One region of the Saccharothrix syringae genome, then DNA from elsewhere that is predicted to be linked to it. Evidence: riboswitches for the same ligand, from Rfam matches in the RefSeq annotation. Region 1 holds a riboswitch; each other region holds the start of a gene.
What was found. A riboswitch is a leader RNA that binds a small molecule or an ion and turns the genes downstream of it on or off. The one in region 1 is predicted to bind glycine.
Positions count from the first base shown of each region.

Region 2: another riboswitch for glycine. It lies ahead of gcvP (aminomethyl-transferring glycine dehydrogenase); the one in region 1 lies ahead of gcvH (glycine cleavage system protein GcvH).
Region 3: another riboswitch for glycine. It lies ahead of gcvT (glycine cleavage system aminomethyltransferase GcvT); the one in region 1 lies ahead of gcvH (glycine cleavage system protein GcvH).

Region 1 is NZ_CP034550.1:9,957,085-9,960,352, reverse strand. Features, by position in the region: gene EKG83_RS42015 (hypothetical protein) at 1-58, opposite strand, end outside; gene ald (alanine dehydrogenase) at 400-1,500, opposite strand; glycine riboswitch at 1,695-1,786, shown strand; gene gcvH (glycine cleavage system protein GcvH) at 1,933-2,313, shown strand; gene EKG83_RS42000 (L-serine ammonia-lyase) at 2,315-3,268, shown strand, end outside.
Region 2 is NZ_CP034550.1:8,875,684-8,878,951, reverse strand. Features, by position in the region: gene EKG83_RS36905 (MerR family transcriptional regulator) at 623-1,198, shown strand; glycine riboswitch at 1,397-1,487, shown strand; gene gcvP (aminomethyl-transferring glycine dehydrogenase) at 1,637-3,268, shown strand, end outside.
Region 3 is NZ_CP034550.1:9,157,285-9,160,552, reverse strand. Features, by position in the region: gene EKG83_RS38265 (hypothetical protein) at 71-556, shown strand; gene EKG83_RS38260 (hypothetical protein) at 950-1,375, shown strand; gene EKG83_RS38255 (DUF3817 domain-containing protein) at 1,391-1,693, shown strand; glycine riboswitch at 1,756-1,847, shown strand; glycine riboswitch at 1,849-1,936, shown strand; gene gcvT (glycine cleavage system aminomethyltransferase GcvT) at 2,045-3,145, shown strand; gene glyA (serine hydroxymethyltransferase) at 3,164-3,268, shown strand, end outside.

The DNA.
Region 1 (3,268 bases):
TGGACCGGTCCCGACCGAACGGGTCGTGGCAGTCGATCCAGCCCTGGGGTTCAGCCATCGGTGCTCCGATCGCGAGGCGGCGCGGCGAGGTGCCGCGGAAGGGGCGACCCCGCTGAGTAGTGACCGGGGTCCCTGCCCTGTGCATCGGCCGCCCGGGCGTCGTGACTTACCCGTTACCGGTGGAATTCACTCTTTCGCTTCAGCCGAGCACACGCAAAGTAGTCCCGGGAGCGGAAAAAGTGGGCCGGCCCGGTACGCCCGCTGGGCACGAACCCGGAACTCCGGCTAAGCTTGGTCTCGCGGCCCGCTCCCAGTGACCCCCAGGCTGGTTGAGCGGGCCGCCTCTCACGACGAGGGCCCCGCTCACAGCACGTGAGCGGGGCCCTCTCCATTCCCTGGTCAGATCGCGGTGTGCGCCATGTCGTGGGCCTGCGCCACGGGCAGGTTGGTCAGCGCGCCCTCGTGGGTGTTCAGCCCCAGGGCCAGCGCCGGGTCGGCGTCCAGCGCCGCCCGCCAGCCCCGGTCGGCCAGCGCCACCGCGTAGGGCAGGGTCACGTTGGTCAGCGCGTAGGTCGAGGTGCGCGGCACCGCGCCCGGCATGTTGGCCACGCAGTAGAAGACCGAGTCGTGCACCCGGTAGGTCGGGTCGGCGTGCGTGGTCGGCCGCGAGTCGGCGAAGCAGCCGCCCTGGTCGATGGCGATGTCGACCAGCACCGAGCCGGGCTTCATCTGCGCCACCAGCTCGTTGGACACCAGCTTCGGCGCCTTCGCGCCGGGCACCAGCACCGCGCCGATGACCAGGTCCGCCTCGCGCACGGCCTGCTCGACCGCGTAGCGGGTGGAGGTGACCGTGCGCAGCCGGCCCTGGAACAGGGCGTCGACGTGCCGCAGCCGGTCGACGTTGGTGTCCAGGATCTCCACGTCGGAGCCCATGCCCGCGGCGATGGTGGCCGCGTTCAGGCCCGCCACGCCGCCGCCGATCACGACCACGCGCGCCGGGTGCACGCCGGGCACGCCGCCGGGCAGCACGCCCCGGCCGCCGGACGGCCTCATCAGCGCGAACGCGCCCACCTGCGGTGCCAGCCTGCCCGCGACCTCGGACATCGGGGCCAGCAGCGGCAGCGCGCCGTTCGCGGTCTGCACGGTCTCGTAGGCGATGGCCGTGGTGCCCGAGGCCAGCAGCGCCTCGGTCAGCGGCCGGTCGGCGGCCAGGTGCAGGTAGGTGAACAGGACCTGGCCCTTGCGCAGCCGCGAGTACTCCTCGGCGATGGGCTCCTTGACCTTGAGCACCAGCTCGCCCTCGGTCCACACGTCGTCGGCGCTCGCCAGCACCTTCGCGCCGGCGGCCAGGTACTCCTCGTCGGGGATGGCGGAACCGAGCCCCGCGCCCGCCTCCACGTAGACGTCGTGGCCGCGCGCGGTCAGCTCGTGGGCGCCCGCCGGGGTCAGCGCGACGCGGTACTCGTGGTTCTTGATCTCGCGGGGAACTGCGATCCGCACGGTGGGCTCCTTCAGCCGTCGTTGCACCAAAGGTCGGGTACCCCGTTCGCGGTGTCATCGTGCCCGTGGCACCAAGCGGCGGGGTGCGCGTTGTGCCGGGAGGACAAGTCGTCCGTCGCGTTGACACCGCCCCGGTCGGCACCTAGCGTGCGAGGGCCAACTGAACATCGGCCGCGGCGTCGCGTGGAGGCGCCGGAACCCGCGCGGGAGAGACCTCGGCACGACCGGGGCGCCGAAGGAGCAAGCACCCCGCACACTCTCAGGCAGCGAGAACCGCTCGGGCGAGGCGACTCTGGAAAGCACGCGTTGTTCCGGCGTGCACCCACGGTGCAAGTCGTGGTCCCCGAAGGTTCGGCCGGCGGGGACGCGGCGAAGCTCTCAGGTACCAGGACAGAGTGGGGTTACGAGGACCAGACCCCAGGGAGCGCTGTCGTGACCAATCCGGAGAAGCTGCTGTACACGCCCGAGCACGAGTGGGTCGACTGGGCGCCGGGCACCCAGGACCCGGTGGCGGTGGGCATCACGGCGTACGCGGCGGGGTCGCTGGGCGACATCGTGTTCGTGGACCTGCCGGTGGTGGGCACCCGGGTGACCTCCGGCGAGGTGTGCGGGGAGCTGGAGTCGACCAAGTCGGTCAGCGAGCTGTACGCGCCGGTCACCGGCGAGGTCGTCGAGGTCAACCCGGCCGTGGTCGCCGACCCGTCGCTGATCAACAACGACCCGTACGGGCGGGGCTGGCTGTTCAAGGTGGCCGTCGAGGAGGCCACCGGGTTGCTGACCGCGGCGAAGTACGCGGAACTGATCGAGGGCTGACGTGGCCATCAGCGTGTTCGACCTGTTCTCCGTGGGGATCGGGCCGTCGAGCTCGCACACGGTCGGCCCGATGCGCGCGGCCGCGATGTTCGTGACCCGGCTGGAGCCGGTGCTCGCGTCGGTCGACCGGGTGCGGGTGGAGCTGTTCGGCTCGCTCGGCGCCACCGGCCACGGCCACGGCAGCCCGAAGGCGGTGCTGCTCGGCCTGGAGGGGCACCGGCCGGAGGAGGTCGACCCGTCGACGGCCGAGGCGAGGGTGGCCGAGGTCCGGGCGTCGGGCCGGCTGCGGCTGGGCGGGGTGCGCGAGATCGCCTTCGCGGAGGACGGCGACCTGGTCATGCACCGCCGCAAGTCGCTGCCCCTGCACCCCAACGGCATGAGCTTCACCGCGTACGCGGGGGCCGAGGTGGTGGACTCGGCGGTGTACTACTCGGTCGGCGGCGGGTTCGTGGTCGACGAGACGGCCACCGGCGCGGACCGGATCAAGGAGGACCGGACGCCGGTCGCGCACCCGTTCCGGACCGGTGACGAGCTGCTGGCGCGGACCCGCGAGACGGGGCTGCCGATCAGCGGGGTGATGCTGGCCAACGAGCGGTCGTGGCGGGACGAGGCCGAGGTGCGGTCGGGCCTGCTGCACATCTGGCAGGTCATGCAGGACTGCGTGGAGCGGGGGTGCACGGAGACCGGCGTGCTGCCGGGTGGCCTGAAGGTCCGGCGGCGGGCCGCGGAGATGCGGGGCAGGCTGGCGGCCGAGCACTACGCCACCGACCCGCTGCGGGTGATGGACTGGGTGACGCTGTTCGCCCTGGCCGTCAACGAGGAGAACGCCGCGGGCGGCCGCGTGGTGACCGCCCCGACCAACGGCGCGGCCGGCATCGTGCCCGCGGTGCTGCACTACTACGCGCGGTTCGTGCCGGGTGCCTCGGACGAGGGCGTCGTGCGGTTCCTGCTGACG
Region 2 (3,268 bases), 1.1 Mb from region 1:
GGGGCGGGCCCGGCGGCTGCGCCGACCTGCCGTCGACAGCCGAAGCGGTCGGCACCGCGACACCGCGACACCTCGACACCTCGACACCTCGACACCTCGACACCCCGTGCCGACGCCGCGCCTCCGCACTGCCCCCCGGCTGCCCGCGCCGACACCCCGACCGCCCGGGAGCCCCGCCCGAGAAGACCCGATCGTGACCGGATGACCCCACCGGGAGCGCACCCCCGCCCCCACCGCCAAACCTCGCGCGGCCGACCTCCACCCGCCGCGGGCGGGTAACACCTACGAGAGGCGCGACCGGTGGTCCCAGCCCCTCGTAGGCGTGTGCGGTGCGTTGTGGATCAACCCCGCGTGCCACCCCCTCGGTGTCACACGTCCGGATTACACAACGTCAGCACTGGTCGGCTAAACGATCACTAAACGTCACCCGAATGGCGTACGTCGGTCGACTCTCTCAACCTCTACCTCACGTTGAGGTCAGACACGCCCAGCGCGTCGCGTTGACCTGCCCCCTAGGCGGTCTTACCGTCGAGCTCAGGTGAATTGCCACGGTGTGATTCGGGCACCGCGGCGGCTTCACGTTGGTCGCCGGTCGTCGTGGCCGGACCGAGGGGAGGCAGGCGTGGTCGAGGAAGCGCCCATCATCCGGGCCGGGTCCGGCTCCGGCGAACAGGGCGAGCTGTTCCCGGACTCCTCGCTGCCGGACGAACTCGTCGGGTACCGCGGCCCGGCCGCGTGCCAGATCGCGGGCATCACCTACCGCCAGCTGGACTACTGGGCGCGCACCGGCCTGGTCAGCCCGACCATAAGGAGTGCGCACGGCTCCGGCAGCCAGCGGCTGTACTCGTTCAAGGACATCCTGGTCCTCAAGGTCGTCAAGCGGCTGCTGGACACCGGCGTCTCGCTCCAGAACATCCGGGTGGCGGTCGACCACCTGCGCCGCCGCGGCGTGCAGGACCTGGCCCGCATCACGCTGTTCAGCGACGGCACCACCGTCTACGAGTGCACCTCGCCCGAGGAGGTCGTCGACCTGCTCCAGGGCGGCCAGGGGGTGTTCGGCATCGCGGTCAGCGGCGCCATGCGGGAGATCAGCGGCACCATCCACGAGTTCCCCGCCGAGCGCGCGGACGGCGCCGAGATCGTGCCCAACCCGGACGACGAGCTGTCCCGCCGCCGGCGCACCCGCGCCATCGGCTGAGGGCCGGGGGCCAGGCGAAGGGGGCACCCGGGGGGAAGCGCTCCGGGCACGGGGCGTCGAGGGCGCGCTACAGCCCGGTACCCCTCTGGTGCCCGCCGCGAAACCCGTTCAAACGCCGACCGCCCCGAACAATGAGATCCACGTCGCGCAGGGGGGACCGGCGGTGGTCCTACCAGGTACGATTCGCGGGTAGTCGCTTTATCCCGCGCGGGAGAGTCCGAGCCAGTCTCGGCGCCGAAGGAGCAAATCCTCCCCGGAACCTCTCAGGCGCAAGGACCGCGCGGGTGAGACGCCTCTGGAAAGCGGGTCGGTTTCCGACCCCGCCGACGGTGCAAACCCGGTGTCAGCCGGGTGAAGCTCTCAGGCGCCCGACCTCGGGCAGGAGACAGAGGGGGAGGGCAACGGCAGAAGTGTGCCCGTAGCCCAGGAGGCGCCTTTATGACGCAGGACCGCATCCCCCTCGCCGCTCTTGAGCACGGCACCCCCTTCGCCGACCGGCACGTGGGCCCGCGGCCCGCGGAGCTGGCGCGCATCCTCGACGTGATCGGCGTCGGCTCCCTGGAGGAGCTGGCCCAGCACGCCGTGCCCGACTCGATCCGCGAGCGCGACCTGGTGCTGGACCTGCCCGCGCCGGCCACCGAGACCGAGGCACTGGCCGAGCTGCGCGCCCTGGCGGCCCGCAACCGCCCGATGACCCAGATGATCGGCCTCGGCTACTACGGCACCACCACGCCGCCGGTGATCCGCCGCAACGTGCTGGAGAACCCGGCCTGGTACACCGCCTACACGCCCTACCAGCCGGAGATCTCCCAGGGCAGGCTCGAAGCCCTGCTGAACTTCCAGACCGTGGTCGGCGACCTGACCGGCCTGCCCGTGGCCAACGCCTCCATGCTGGACGAGTCCACGGCCGCCGCCGAGGCGATGACGCTCGTGCGCCGCGCCGGCCGGGCCAAGTCGAACAAGTTCGTGGTCGACGCCGACACGCTGCCGCAGACGCTCGCGGTCATCGAGACCCGCGCCGAGCCGCTGGGCATCGAGGTCGTCACCGCCGACCTGTCGCAGGGCCTGGAGGGCCTCGGCCTGGGCGGCGACTTCTTCGGCGTGCTGCTGTCCTACCCCGGCGCGTCCGGCGTGGTCCGCGACCACGCGGGCCTGATCGAGGAGATCCACCGGGCCGGCGCGCAGGCCGTCGTCGCCGCCGACCTGCTGGCGCTGGCGCTGCTGCGCCCGCCGGGCGAGATCGGCGCGGACGTCGTGGTCGGCACCACCCAGCGCTTCGGCGTGCCGATGGGCTTCGGCGGGCCCCACGCCGGTTACATGGCCGTCCGCCAGGGCCTGGAGCGCCAGCTCCCCGGCCGCCTGGTCGGCGTGTCCGTGGACGCCGACGGCAACCCCGCCTACCGGCTGGCGCTCCAGACGCGCGAGCAGCACATCCGCCGCGAGAAGGCGACCAGCAACATCTGCACCGCGCAGGTCCTGCTGGCCGTGATCGCCTCGATGTACGCCGTCTACCACGGTCCCGAGGGCCTGCGGGCCATCGCGACGCGCGCCCACCGCATGGCCACCGTGCTGGCCGCCGGCCTGTGCGAGGCCGGGGTCGAGGTGGTGCACGGCGAGTTCTTCGACACCGTGCGCGCCCGCGTCGAGGGCCGGGCCGCCGAGGTCGTGGCCGCGGCGCGCGAGCTGGGCGTGAACCTGTGGCGGGTGGACGACGACGTCGTCTCCATCTCCTGCGACGAGACCACCACGCGCGAGCACCTGCGGCTGGTGTGGCAGGCGTTCGGCGTCACCGTGGCCGACGTGGACGGCCTGGACGCCGACACCGCCGACGGCATCCCCGCCGACCTGCGCCGCACCTCCGACTACCTGACCCACCCGGTGTTCCACACCCACCGCTCGGAGACCGCGCTGCTGCGCTACCTGCGGTCGCTGTCGGACAAGGACGTGGCGCTGGACCGCAGCATGATCCCGCTGGGCTCGTGCACGATGAAGCTCAACGCCACGGCCGAGATGGAGCCGGTCACCTGGCCGGAGTTCGCCGAGCTGCACCCGTTCGCGCCGGTCGAGGAC
Region 3 (3,268 bases), 800 kb from region 1:
TCTAGCGGTTGTCGGTACCCGCTAATACGGTGCGCTGCATTGGCTGATCTTCGACCGACGAGGAGGCAGAATGGTCGAGGACTCCGGAGTCGACGAGCTGCTGCGGCAGTGGGCGGCTGAGCGCTCGGAGGACGCCGAGCTGCGCGAGGTCAACCGGATCAAGGACGCGTGGCTCGCGGAAGCCCCGCCGTCCCCCGGTATCCCCGTGCAGCGGGCGAACGGCGGTCACCGCGGCCTGATGCGGGTCGAGTCCGCGGACCCCGCCTACGTGGCGGCGATGCGGAAGCGGGCACCCGAGGTGCCCGAGGCCCTGCTCGCGGCCGCGGCCAGCTACTGGCAGCTGGTGGGAGACCTGTCGGAGGCGGAGCAGTGGTGGGACGCCGGCATCAGCCCGCTGGACCAGCGCGCTCTGGACTACCGGGCGGCCGGGCTCACGCCCGCCGACCTCGGTCGTCGACTCGGACCGATGACGGTGCTCCAGCACCTGCGTCGGGGCAGTGCGGCGGCCTGGTGCGTGGCCAGGTTGCAGAGGCAACGCCGGGACGGCGTCGCCTAGTCCGGCACGAGAGGGGCGGGCTCCTGTGGTCGAGGAGCCCCTGCCCGAGGGCGGGCTCCGGTGGGAGGAGCCCTCGCCCGGAGGTGTGGCTCGCCCGGAGGTGTGGCTCGCTCGACAGCGCGAGCCGCCCGAAGTGTGAGATGCCCGAAGTGTGAGATGCGAGACCGGCCCGAGAGCGCGGACCCGAGGCGTGGAACCCGGGATCGCGGGACTGCGGGCCGGATCGAGCAGGGATCAGGCCCGGATCGAGCAGGCCGGATCGAGCAGGCCGGATCGAGCAGGCCGGATCGAGCAGGGATCGAGCGGCGGTCGAGCGCGGATCGGCTGAGCGCGGGACCGGGCGGCGGTGAGCCGCCGCGCCGGGTCGCCCGGGGTGCGAAGTACCCTGGAGGCGTGCCGGGCACCATCACCCCCAAGCGGGCCGCCATCGCGCTGACCTGCGTGGTCTCCCTGGTCGTGTGCTGCGGCCTCGCCTACTGGCAGTGGGAGCGGTTCTCCCACGCGGGCGGCACGTTCCAGAACCTCGGTTACGTCTTCCAGTGGCCCCTGTTCGGCCTGTTCCCCGCGTTCATGGTGTGGCGCTTCCGCAAGTTGGAGGCGAGCCGCCGGGCGGAGGCGGCCGACGACAGCGCCGACGAGACCGCCGGGAGCACCGCCGAGGAGCCCGTGAACAGGCCCGGGGGCGGGTCGGTCGCGGAGCCGGTCGAGCCGGTGGTTACCGTTGAGCCCGTAAGAGCACCCGCGCACCACGACGAGGACGACGAGCTGGCGGCCTACAACCGCATGCTCGCCGAGCTGCACGCGCGGGACCAGCGGTGAGGCGAAGGTAGGGCGATGAGCGGCGCGGTGACCAGGTTCCGGTTCATGGCTTACGTGGTCGGCGTCGGCCTGCTGCTGCTCGTGGTCGCCATGCTCGTCAAGTACGTGGGCGACAGCGCCGGCATGATGCGGGTCGTCGGCCCCGTGCACGGCTTCCTCTACGCGGTCTACCTGGTGCTGACCGTCGACCTGGCGCTCAAGGCCCGCTGGTCGATCAAGGGCACGGCCCTGGTGCTGCTCGCGGGCACGATCCCGTTCGTGTCGTTCATCGCCGAGCGCAGGGTGGTCGCGAGCCTCCACGCGGGCAAGGCCCTGTGAGCAGGGTTGACCGGGCCCCCGGGCCCGCCTAGCGTCTGGCGGTACCAACTGAACACGGCCGTCGACGTCGCGCGGGAGAGTCCCCACCCCGGGTGGGGCGCCGAAGGAGCAACCCCTCCCCGGAATCTCTCAGGCACAGCTACCGCCGACGAAGGCAACTCTGGAAAGCAGGCGCCCCGGCGCGCCTCGCCCACGGTGCAAGCCGCGCAGCGGCGAAGCTCTCAGGCCCATGACAGAGGGGGAGGCTCACTCGACGAGGAGTCTCCGATGGACCGTGTCATCCTTCACGTGCCCGCCGACCCGACCGGTCGGCGCTACCGGCATGCCCGCACCCAGGGAGGACCCCGCCCGATGGAAAGCCGCCGCACGCCCCTGCACGCCGAGCACGAGGCGCTGGGTGCCATGTTCACCGACTTCGCGGGCTGGCGGATGCCGCTGCGCTACGACAGCGAGCTGGCCGAGCACCGGGCGGTGCGCGCGTCGGCGGGCCTGTTCGACCTGACGCACATGGGCGAGATCGTGCTCACCGGTCCCGCCGCGGGCGCCGCGCTGGACCACGCCCTGGTCGGGCACGCCTCCGCGATCGGCGTCGGCCGCGCCCGCTACACGATGATCTGCGAGGCCGACGGCGGCGTGGTCGACGACCTGATCGTCTACCGCACCGGCGAGCAGGAGTACCTGGTGGTGGCCAACGCCTCCAACGCGGCCGTGGTGCACGGGGCGCTGGTCGAGCGGGCCGAGGGCTTCGACGCGACCGTGGAGGACCGGTCCGCGGACTACGCGCTGCTGGCCGTGCAGGGCCCGAAGGCGACCGCGATCCTCGAAGGGCTCACCCCCACCGACCTGTCGACGGTCAAGTACTACGCCTCCTACCCGACCGAGGTGGCGGGCAGGCCCGCGCTGCTGGCCCGCACCGGCTACACCGGCGAGGACGGCTTCGAGCTGTTCGTCGCGCCCGGCGACGCCGTCGAGGTGTGGCGGGCGCTGCTGGCCGCGGGCGCGCCGCACGACCTGCGGCCCGCGGGCCTGGGCTGCCGCGACACGCTGCGCCTGGAGGCGGGCATGCCGCTGTACGGCAACGAGCTGGGCCGCGACCGCACGCCGTTCCACGCGAACCTCGGCCGGGTGGTCAAGCTCGACAAGCCGGGGGACTTCGTCGGCCGCGACGCGCTGGCCGCCGTCGCGCAGCGGGGCGTGGACGCGACCCTGGTCGGCCTGAAGACCACCTCGCGCCGGGCGCCGCGGCACGGCTACCCGGTGCTGGACGCGGCGGGCACCCCGGTCGGCGAGGTCACCAGCGGCGCGCTGTCGCCGACCCTGGGCTACTCCGTGGCGATGGCCTACGTGGCACCCGACCACGCCGCGCCGGGCACGCAGCTGTCCGTCGACGTCCGGGGCAGGCACGAGCCGGTCGAGGTCGTCGCACTGCCGTTCTACAAGCGATCCAGCTGACCCAGGGAGAAGATCCACATGTCCGAGCACTTCACCACCTCCCTCGCGGAGTTCGACCCGGAGGTCGCGAACGCCGTCGCCGCCGAGCTGCACCGGCAGCAGAGCACGCTGGAGATGATCGCC